Regions from separate parts of the Stenotrophomonas sp. PS02300 genome, predicted to be linked through region 2. Evidence: predicted binding sites of a transcription regulator. Region 2 holds the regulator's gene; the other holds the start of a gene.
The links. The regulator FliA, encoded in region 2, starts transcription of late flagellar genes. The targets are predictions, from matches to a motif close to TAAAGTTTNNCNNNCNNNGGCCGATAA.
Positions count from the first base shown of each region.

Region 1: a site for FliA is predicted at 3,365-3,391, ahead of QMX79_RS05640 (flagellin). Genes of this name have one in related genera too.

Region 1 is NZ_JASCOP010000017.1:34,392-40,084, forward strand. It holds gene flgL (flagellar hook-associated protein FlgL) at 1-421, shown strand, start outside; gene QMX79_RS05630 (flagellin) at 669-1,847, shown strand; gene QMX79_RS05635 (flagellin) at 2,041-3,270, shown strand; gene QMX79_RS05640 (flagellin) at 3,467-4,708, shown strand; gene QMX79_RS05645 (flagellin) at 4,917-5,693, shown strand, end outside.
Region 2 is NZ_JASCOP010000075.1:1,412-7,104, reverse strand. It holds gene QMX79_RS13665 (AAA family ATPase) at 1-877, shown strand, start outside; gene QMX79_RS13660 (MinD/ParA family protein) at 864-1,751, shown strand; gene QMX79_RS13655 (RNA polymerase sigma factor FliA) at 1,748-2,494, shown strand; gene cheY (chemotaxis response regulator CheY) at 2,511-2,903, shown strand; gene QMX79_RS13645 (protein phosphatase CheZ) at 2,903-3,517, shown strand; gene QMX79_RS13640 (chemotaxis protein CheA) at 3,522-5,354, shown strand; gene QMX79_RS13635 (flagellar motor protein) at 5,422-5,693, shown strand, end outside.

The DNA.
Region 1 (5,693 bases), on a different contig from region 2:
CATGCGGATCGAAGGTGAACCCAAGGCGGGCGACAGCTTCGGGATCGGCGCTGCCGATGCCCGCGACATCTTCTCCACCCTGGACGGCATGATCAACGCCCTGGACAACGCCGCCGACGACCCGACCGCCGTGGCCCGCCAGCAGAACATCCTGCAGGCCGGCATCCGTGACGTGGCCCGTGCCTCGGAGAAGTTCATCGACGCCCGCGCCGCCGGCGGTGCCCAGCTCAAGGCCATCGACGATGCCGGCGCTCTGCGCGAGGCCAACGGCGTGACCCTGAAGACCACCCTGTCGGCCATGCGCGACCTGGATTACGCCGAAGCCATCGGCCAGTACCAGCTGGAACAGATTTCCCTGCAGGCCGCGCAGACGATTTTCACCCAGATGCAGCAGATGTCGCTGTTCAACGCGATCCGCTGACATAGCGCGCACGCCGGGCGCCAGACGCCCCGCGCTGCAGGCTTTCGCGCGTGTTCCGGCCCCTGCCGGACGCGCGCGACCACCGACCATCACCCCTCCCGGGTGATGTTTTCCGCGTATTTTTTCTCAAGGCTTCGCGCCAACCGCCGTTATCTCTCCTGCAACAGCTGCATCCGCCACGGGTGCGGACTCTGCGTCAACTCCGGGTGCACGCCGCGGCCGGAACTTGCCCACAGGAAAGAGATAAATGGCACAAGTAATCAATACCAACGTGATGTCGCTGAACGCACAGCGCAATCTGTCGACCAGCGGTTCCAGCCTGGCCACCACGATCCAGCGCCTGTCCTCGGGCCTGCGCATCAACAGCGCCAAGGACGACGCGGCCGGCCTCGCCATCTCCGAGCGATTCAGCACCCAGATCCGCGGCCTGGACGTGGCCGTGCGCAATGCCAACGACGGCATTTCGCTGGCCCAGACCGCCGAAGGCGCGATGGTCGAAATCGGCAACAACCTGCAGCGCATCCGTGAACTGTCGGTGCAGTCGGCCAACGCCACCAACTCCGACAGCGACCGCGAAGCGCTGAACGCCGAAGTGAAGCAGCTGACCTCGGAAATCGACCGCGTTTCCCGCCAGACCAACTTCAACGGCACCAAGCTGCTGGACGGCTCGTTCTCGGGCGCGCTGTTCCAGATCGGCGCCGATTCGGGCCAGACCATTGGCATCAACAGCATCGTTGACGCGAGCACCGATACGCTGGGCAGCGGCAAGTACGCCGCGGAGCAGAAGAGCACGGGCGCCATCTACGGCGATGCCGCAGCGGCAGACGGCAAGGTCACCGGCTTGAAGGTGAACAACGTGGATATCGGCGACGTGTCCTTCAAGGCGGGCGAATCGGCCATCGACGTTGCCAAGAAGACGGTCAACGCGCTGAACGACAAGATGGACCAGACCGGCGTCTACGCCTCGCTGGACAAGGCTGGCGTGATGACGCTGACCTCGCTGAAGTCGGGCCAGGCCTTCGAGTTCACCGCCGGTACTACCACCGACGCCGACCTGGCCCCGGCCTTCGCCGGCATTTCGGCGACCAAGGTCGATGCCGCGGTCAGCGACACCGTGAGCGGCGTGAACATCTCCAGCGTCGCTGGCGCCCAGCGCGCTCTGTCGGTCATCGATGATGCGCTGAAGTCGGTCAACTCCTCGCGCGCCGACATGGGTGCGATCCAGAACCGCTTCACCTCCACCATCGCCAACCTGAACACCACCTCCGAAAACCTGTCGGCCTCGCGCAGCCGTATCCGCGACACCGACTACGCCAAGGAAACCGCCGAACTGACCCGCACGCAGATCCTGCAGCAGGCCGGCACCGCGATGCTGGCCCAGGCCAACCAGTCGCCTTCCAGCGTGATGAGCCTGCTGAACGGCTGATCCCGGCAGTAGATGCATCACAGAAAACCCCGCCCCGGCGGGGTTTTTTTGTTGACAAGCGCAAAAATCCCCCTGTCGACCCTAAAGGTTCCCGGCGGGGTGTCGTTAATGATTTCAACCAGGGCACATCGCCCACTGCCTCCCCCGGGGCACCCCAAAAAACCGCAATACCTTCGTATCCAGGAGCACGGAAATGGCACAAGTCATCAACACCAATGTGATGTCGCTGAACGCACAGCGCAATCTGTCGACCAGCGGTTCCAGCCTGGCTACCACCATCCAGCGCCTGTCCTCGGGCCTGCGGATCAACAGCGCCAAGGACGATGCCGCCGGCCTGGCCATCTCCGAACGCTTCAGCACCCAGATCCGTGGCCTGGACGTTGCCGTGCGCAATGCCAACGACGGCATCTCGCTGGCCCAGACCGCCGAAGGCGCGATGGTCGAAATCGGCAACAACCTGCAGCGCATCCGTGAACTGTCGGTCCAGTCCTCCAACGCCACCAACTCCGACAGCGACCGTGAAGCGCTGAACGCCGAAGTGAAGCAGCTGGTCTCGGAAATCGACCGCGTTTCGCGCCAGACCAACTTCAACGGCACCAAGCTGCTGGACGGCTCGTTCTCCGGCGCCCTGTTCCAGGTCGGCGCCGATTCGGGCCAGACCATCGGCATCAACAGCATCGTCAACGCCAGCGCCAGCGCGCTGGGCGGCGCCAAGTTCGATACCGGCACGTTCACCCTTGCCCAGGGCGCCGCCAATGGCGACGTCAAGATCACCGGCATGGAAATCAAGGGCGCCGACGGCAACTCCTACAAGCTGTCGGACATCGAAGTGAAGGCCGGCGTCGACCTGGCTGCCACCCAGAAGGCCGCCACCGCTGCCGTCGCCGCCGCCATCAATGAAAAGATGGACCAGACCGGCGTCTATGCCGAAGCCGGCGCCTCCGGTGCGGTCAAGCTCACCTCGGTGCAGAACAACGTGGACGACAAGGGCGTGTTCAATGCCATTGACGTGACCTTCGGCAGCGTCGGCACCACCACCGGTGTTGCCCTGCCGGGTGCCGCCTACGCCCCGACCAACGCTGGCGCGCAGGCCCTGCTCAAGACCAACTACGCCTCCGACCTGGACATCTCCAAGGTCGCCGGCGCCCAGCAGGCCCTGTCGATCGTCGACAAGGCGCTGACCGCGGTGAACTCCTCGCGTGCCGACATGGGTGCGATCCAGAACCGCTTCACCTCCACCATCGCCAACCTCGGCACCACCTCGGAAAACCTGTCCGCTTCGCGCAGCCGTATCCGCGACACCGACTACGCCAAGGAAACCGCCGAACTGACCCGCACGCAGATCCTGCAGCAGGCCGGTACCGCGATGCTGGCCCAGGCCAACCAGTCGCCCTCGAGCGTGATGAGCCTGCTGCAGGGCTGATCCCTGCACGGCATTCGCTCTACGAAAGACCCCGCCCCGGCGGGGTTTTTTCGTTCCAGCCATTGACACCCGAACATTTTCTGCCGTGGACCCCTAAAGGTTCCCCCCGGCGTGTCGTTATTGATCTCAAGCAGGGCACATCGCCCGCTGCCCCTCACGGCAGCCCACCCAACCCGCATCACCCAGGAGCACGGAAATGGCACAAGTCATCAACACCAATGTGATGTCGCTGAACGCACAGCGCAATCTGTCGACCAGCGGTTCCAGCCTGGCCACCACCATCCAGCGCCTGTCCTCGGGCCTGCGGATCAACAGCGCCAAGGACGATGCCGCCGGCTTGGCCATCTCCGAACGCTTCAGCACCCAGATCCGCGGCCTGGACGTTGCCGTGCGCAATGCCAATGACGGCATCTCGCTGGCCCAGACCGCCGAAGGCGCGATGGTCGAAATCGGCAACAACCTGCAGCGTATCCGTGAACTGTCGGTGCAGTCGGCCAACGCCACCAACTCCGACAGCGACCGTGAAGCGCTGAACGCCGAAGTCAAGCAGCTGGTCTCGGAAATCGACCGCGTTTCGCGCCAGACAAACTTCAACGGCACCAAGCTGCTGGACGGCTCGTTCTCCGGCGCCCTGTTCCAGGTCGGCGCGGATTCGGGCCAGACCATCGGCATCAACAGCATCGTCAACGCCAGCAGCTCCTCGCTGGGCGGCTCGCAGTTCGACAAGAACTCGCTCACCGTCGCCGCAGCAGGCGTGACCGCCGGCCTTGGCCTGACCATCACCGGCATGAAGGTGACCGGTTCGGACGGCAAGGCCATCGATCTGGACACCATCAATGTCAAGGCCACCGGCACCACCGCCGCCGACATGCAGGGCGCCGCCGCCAAGGCCGTGGCCGCCGCGCTGAATGAAAAGATGGACCAGTCCGGCGTCTACGCCGAAGTCGACAAGACCGACCCCACCAAGGTCAACCTGACCGCGATCAAGGACAGCACCGACGCCACCGGCGCCTTCAAGGCCTTCGTGGTCACCGCAGGCACCTGGACCGACACCGCCGCCACCCCGGCCACCAAGACCGCCCCGACCTTCACCACCTCCCCCGCCGCGCCGACCACCAAGAGCTTCGCCGCCGGCCTGGACATCTCCAAGGTGGTGGGCGCCCAGCAGGCCATCGACGTGGTCGACAAGGCCCTGAAGGCGGTCAACTCCTCGCGTGCCGACATGGGTGCCATCCAGAACCGCTTCACCTCCACCATCGCCAACCTCGGCACCACCTCTGAAAACCTGTCGGCCTCGCGCAGCCGTATCCGCGACACCGACTACGCCAAGGAAACCGCCGAACTGACCCGCACGCAGATCCTGCAGCAGGCCGGTACCGCGATGCTGGCCCAGGCCAACCAGTCGCCCTCGAGCGTGATGAGCCTGCTGCAGGGCTGATCCCTGCGCGTGGTACGCACTACGAAAAACCCCGCTTCGGCGGGGTTTTTTGTTCCGGATTTTTCCACGATTTTCCGCATCAATTGATTAAAGCTTGTTGACAAAGTGTCGCTAATGATTTCAGCCATGGCATGACCTAACGCGTGGCCTCCCCGCAAGGGGAAACACCTCTACCACCGGCGACATCATCGCCACCAGGAGCAAGAAAATGGCACAAGTCATCAATACCAACGTGATGTCGCTGAACGCCCAGCGCAACCTGTCCACCAGCGGTTCCAGCCTGGCCACCACGATCCAGCGCCTGTCCTCGGGCCTGCGCATCAACAGCGCCAAGGACGACGCGGCCGGCCTGGCCATCTCCGAGCGTTTCAGCACCCAGATCCGTGGCCTGGACGTGGCCGTGCGCAACGCCAACGACGGCATTTCGCTGGCCCAGACCGCCGAAGGTGCGATGGTTGAAATCGGCAACAACCTGCAGCGTATCCGTGAACTGTCGGTGCAGTCGGCCAACGCCACCAACTCCGACAGCGACCGTGAAGCGCTGAACGCCGAAGTGAAGCAGCTGACCTCGGAAATCGACCGCGTTTCGCGCCAGACCAACTTCAACGGCACCAAGCTGCTGGACGGCTCGTTCTCCGGCGCCCTGTTCCAGGTCGGCGCTGACTCGGGCCAGACCATCGGCATCAACAGCATCGTCGACTCCAGCACCAGCAAGCTCGGCAGCGGGTTCTTCGCCGGCGACTACGTCGGCACCAGCCTGGCTGGCGCCGATGCCGCCACCGCCGACACCAAGTTCAGCGGCCTGCAGATCTCCTACACCCCCAAGGGTGGCACCGCGCAGACCGTCACCATCGCCGACTTCAACGTGAAGGCCGGCCAGTCGATCACCGCTGCCACCGCCGCCGCGATCAACGAAAAGATGGACACCACCGGCGTCTACGCCTCGGTCAAGAGCGGCGTGATCACCCTGGGCGGCATCAAGGAC
Region 2 (5,693 bases):
AGTGGCCGGCATGCGCACCGTCATCGAGCGCGAAATGAACCGCTTCACCGACGAGCGCCTGCGCGGCTCGGCGGTGCGTGCCGCCGCGCTGGACCTGATGGACGAATACGGCTTCGACGCCGGCATCTGCCGCGACGTGGCCCTGCAGATCCCGCTGGACACCGAAGCCCACCGCGGCCGCGGCCTGATGCTGGGCCTGCTGTCCAAGAAGCTGCCGATCGCCCCGGTCGACCCGCTCGAGGCCGGCGGCGTGATCGCCCTGGTCGGCCCCACCGGTGCCGGCAAGACCACCACCATCGCCAAGCTCGCGTCGCGCTTCGCCGAAGCCCACGCCGCCCGCGACGTGGCCCTGGTCACCACCGATACCGCCCGCATCGGCGCCCGCGAGCAGCTGTACGGCTTCGGCCGCCAGCTTGGCATCGCCGTGCATGAAGCCAACAGCGGCAGCGACCTGGCCCAGCTGCTGGAGCGCCTGAAGGACTACAAGCTGGTGCTGATCGACACCGCCGGCCTGGGCCCGCGTGACCGCGCCCTGGCCGCCCAGCTGCAGTGGCTGCGTGCCGCTCCACAGATCCGCACCCTGCTGGTGCTGCCGGCCAACACCAGCTTCGGCGACATGGACGAGGTGGTCCGCCGCTTCAGCGGCGCCAACCCGCAGGGCGTGGTGCTGAGCAAGCTGGACGAGACCGGCCGCTTCGGTACCGCCCTGTCGGTGGCCGTCGACCACCGCCTGCCGATCACCTGGGTCACCGATGGCCAGGACGTTCCCGAAGACCTGCACCGGGCCAGTGCAGCCAATCTTGTACTTCGCCTTGAAGATTTGCGCCGCGCGGCCGATATGCCCTGCAACCCGGAGTTGAACCATGCCGTCGCGTGAGTATGAAAACCTGACCAGGACCTTCCCGTTGTCGGCCACCCGCAGCCAGCCGCTGGGCCCGGTCCGCACCATCGCCGTCACCGGCGGCAAGGGCGGCGTGGGCAAGACCAACGTGTCGGCCAACCTGGCCGTGGCGCTGGCCGACATGGGCAAGCGCACGCTGCTGCTGGATGCCGACCTGGGCCTGGCCAACATCGATGTGATCCTGGGCCTGCAGCCCAAGCTGACCCTGGCCGACCTGGTCGCCGGGCGCTGCACGCTGGATGAAGTGATCCTGGAAGGCCCCGGCGGCGTGCTGGTGGTGCCGGCCGCGTCCGGCCGCCGCCACATGGCCGAACTGCAGCCGGCCGAACACGTGGGCCTGGTCAACGTGTTCTCCGAACTGGAACGCGACCTCGACTTCATGGTGGTCGACACCGCTGCCGGCATCACCGACGGCGTGCTCACCTTCTGCCAGGCCGCCCAGGACACCGTGGTGGTGGTCTGCGACGAGCCGGCCTCGATCACCGACGCCTATGCCCTGATCAAGGTGCTCTCGCGCGAACGTGGCGTGGACCGCATCCAGGTGGTGGCCAACATGGTGCGCGACCCCAACGAAGGCCGCGTGCTGTATGAAAAGCTCAGCCGGGTCTGCGACAAGTTCCTGGCCGATGTCTCGCTGAACTACCTGGGCTGCGTGCCGCAGGACGACTGGCTGCGCCTGTCGGTGCAGCGCCAGCAGCCGGTGGTGAAGGCCTACCCGTCCAGCCCGTCGGCGCAGGCGATCGCCGAGATCGCCCGCCGCACCGCGCGCTGGCAGGCCCCGACCGAGCCGCGCGGCGGCGTTGAATTCTTCCTGGAACGCATCCTCAAGCAACGCGGGGTGACCGCATGAAAGGCGCCGCACAATACAAAGAGGTGCAGCGCGCCGCAGCCAACGAGTGCATTGCCCAGCACTCGGACCTGGTCCGGCGCATCGCCCACCACCTGGCCGCACGCCTGCCGGCCAGCGTAGAAGTCGACGACCTGATCCAGGCCGGCATGATGGGCCTGATCGAGGCCTCGCGCAGCTACGACGCCGACCAGGGCGCCTCGTTCGAAACCTATGCCTCGATCCGCATCCGCGGCTCGATGATCGACGAGATCCGCCGGGGCGACTGGGTGCCGCGTTCGGTGCACCGCCGTGCCCGTGACGCCGCCTCTACCATCCGCCGCCTGGAGCAGAGCACCGGCCGCGCCGCCAGCGCCACCGAAGTGGCCGCCGCGATGGACATGCCGCTGCCCGATTACCTGCGCCTGATGGAAGACGCCGCGCGTGGCCAGGTGCTGAGCCTGGAATCGCGGATCGAAGACCAGGGCGAGCTGGATACCGTCGCCCAGGGCGGCCCGACCCCGCAGCAGGTGCTGGAGCGCGGCGAGTTCGGCCGCGAACTGGGCAACGCGATCGGCCTGCTGCCCGAACGCGAACAGCTGGTGCTGTCGCTGTACTACGAGCAGGAACTGAACCTGAAAGAGATCGGCGCGGTGCTCGGCGTCAGCGAGTCGCGCGTCTGCCAGATCCATGGCCAGGCAGTGCTGCGCCTGCGTGGCCGACTGAAGATCTTCGAGGCGGCCGACGCCGGCCTCGAGAACACTTGATACCGAGGAAAGTGCTTTGAACAAGAACATGCGTATCCTGATCGTCGACGACTTCTCGACCATGCGTCGTATCGTCAAGAACCTGCTGGGCGATCTGGGCTTCACCAATACGGCCGAAGCCGAGGACGGGCATGCCGCGCTGGCCCTGCTGCAGAGCCAGCCGTTCGATTTCGTGGTCACCGACTGGAACATGCCGGTCATGACCGGTATCGACCTGCTCAAGGCGATCCGCGCCGACGCCAAGCTCAAGACCCTGCCGGTCCTGATGGTCACCGCAGAAGCCAAGCGCGAGCAGATCATCGAAGCCGCCCAGTCCGGCGTGAACGGCTACATCATCAAGCCGTTCACGGCTGCGACCCTGGAAGAGAAGCTCGGCAAGATCTTCGAGCGCCTGGCGGCGAGTGCCTGATGGAAACCCTTCGCGACAAATCGGCGCTGGTGCAGCGCCTGCAGGATGCCCTGGCCGCGCTGGAAAGCGGTGACGAAGCCGGTTGGCGCCGGGAAATCGACGCCCTGGCCGCGCTGCGCACCCAGCCGATGATGGCCGGGCTGAACCGGCTCGCCCGCGAGCTGGGCCAGGCGCTGGGCGAACTGCCCACCGTGCCCAGCGAAGCCGGCGAGCTGGACGATGCCTGCGCGCGCCTGGACCACGTGGTGGCGATGACCGAACAGGCCACCCACCGCACCCTGGACCTGGCCGAGGAATGCCGCGCGCTCACCGAGCAGCTGCGCGCCAACGGGCTGAGCCCGGACCAGGACCAGCAGCTGGACCGCATCCGCCACAACCTCACCGAGATCGCGCTCACCCAGAGCTACCAGGATCTCACCGGGCAGATCATCCGCCGCGTGGTGGGCATCGTGCGCCGCGTGCACGAAGGCTTCGGCGCGCTCGGCCTGCCGCCGCCGGACGACAGCGCCCACAAGCGCGACAACGGCCTGGCCGGTCCCGCCGTGAGCGGCCTGGACCGCCATCAGGTGTCGCAGGTGGACGCCGACGACCTGCTTTCCGATTTGGGGCTTTGAAACCATGAGTGCTGTTCCGGACGACATTGCTGCAGACTTCATCCTCGAGGCCCAGGAGATCCTGGATCGCCTCGGCGAACAGCTGGTGTCGCTGGAGCAGTCGCCCCAGGACAGCGACCAGCTCAACGCGGTGTTCCGCGGGTTCCACACGCTCAAGGGCGGTGCCGGCTTCCTCGGCATCCAGGCCATGGTCGAGCTGTGCCACGCCGCCGAAGAAACCCTTGGCATGGCCCGTTCGGGCCAGGCCGTGCTGCAGGCCCACCACTTCGACGCCGGCCAGCAATCGCTGGATTACCTGCAGTCCATGCTGGATTCGGTGGCTGCCGGTACCGAGCCGGGCTATGCCCCGCCGGAGCTGATCGCGCAGTTCGACGTCAACGGACCGGCCACGCCGTCCCCGGTGGCGGCGGCAGCCGCCTCCAGCGGCGAGCTGATCACCGACGATGAGTTCGAGGCCCTGCTGGATTCCCTGCACGGCGGCGCGGCACCGACCGCCGTGACGAAAAAGAAAGACGACGGCCTGATCGGCGAAGACGAATTCGAAGCGCTGCTCGACCAGCTGCATGGCGGCGCCGCCCCCGGCGCGCAGGCAGTGGCTGCCCCCGCACCCGCTCCGGCGGCCGCACCGCGCCCGGTCGCCGCCCCGGCACCGGCCAAGCCGGCCGCCAACAAGCCGGTGGCCGAAGCCGAGCACACCGTGCGCGTGGATACCAAGCGCCTGGATGCGATCGTCAACCTGATCGGCGAACTGGTGCTGTCGCGCAACCGGCTCAAGACCCTGCGCGCGCGCCTGCACGACGAAGAACTGGACCGCGCCGTGTCCACCCTGGACATCGCCACCGCGCGCCTGCAGTCGGCGGTGATGCGCACCCGCATGCAGCCGGTCGGCAAGGTGTTCTCGCGCTTCCCCAAGGTCGCTCGCGACGTGGCCCGCAACCTGAAGAAGGAAGTGGAGCTGGAACTGATCGGCGCGGAAACCGAACTGGACCGCAACCTGGTCGAGGCCCTGGCCGACCCGCTGGTGCACCTGGTGCGCAACGCGATCGACCACGGCATTGAAATGCCCGAACTGCGCGAAGCCCAGGGCAAGAGCCGCAGCGGCAACGTGCGCCTATCCGCGCAGCAGGAAGGCGACTACGTCAGCATTGAAGTGCAGGATGACGGCGCCGGCATCGACCCCGAACGCCTGCGTGCAAAGGCCCGCGAAAAGGGCCTGATCGATCCCGAAGCCGCCGCCCGCCTGACCAGCGAGGAATGCCTGCACCTGGTGTTCCTGCCCGGTTTCTCGACCAAGCAGGAAGTCACGGATATCTCCGGCCGTGGCGTGGGCATGGACGTGGTGCAGTCGCGCATCCGCGAACTCAGCGGCCAGATCCAGATCCAGTCCGAACTGGGCCGCGGCAGCCGCTTCATGATCCGCGTGCCACTCACCCTGGCAATCCTGCCGACCCTGCTGGTGCAGGCCGGCGAGGATGTCTACGCGCTGCCGCTGGCGCGCGTGATGGAAGTGCTGCACGCACCCAACACCTCGCTGGGCTGGTTCGACGGCCGCGCCGTGCTCGACCGCAAGACCCACACCCTGCCGCTGGTGGACCTGCGCCACTGGCTGGACGTGGACCCGGCGCCCTCGCCGCTGCTCACCATCGTGGTACTGCAGGCCGGTGAAGCGCGCTTCGGGCTGGTGGTGGACCAGGTGCGTGGCCGCGAGGAAGTGGTGATCAAGCCGCTGCCCAAGGCCCTGCGCGGCCTGCGCGGCTACGCCGGCGCCACCCTGATCGGCGACGGCCGCATGTCCCTCATCCTCGACGTGGACGGCCTGCGCACCCCGCACGATTGAAATGCGTGGCTGAACCCCCGATAGCCCCGCGATTCAAGTCCCCCACCCGCAAGCCGATATCGGACAAATGGACAGACTCAGCCTCATTGGACTTTTCCTCGCCCTGGCCTCGCTGGTCGGCGGCAGCATCCTCAAGGGTGCCGGGCTGGCCTCGCTGTGGTCCCCTGCCGCCTTCGTGATCGTCATCGTCGGTACCCTGGCCGCCATCCTGCTGCACACTTCGCCGGCCGTGTTCAAGCACGCCTTCAAGATCGTGCGCTGGGTCGTGCGCCCGCCGGCCAGCGACCGCGCCGAGCTGATCCGCCAGATCGTGGAATGGAGCAACATCGCCCGCCGCCA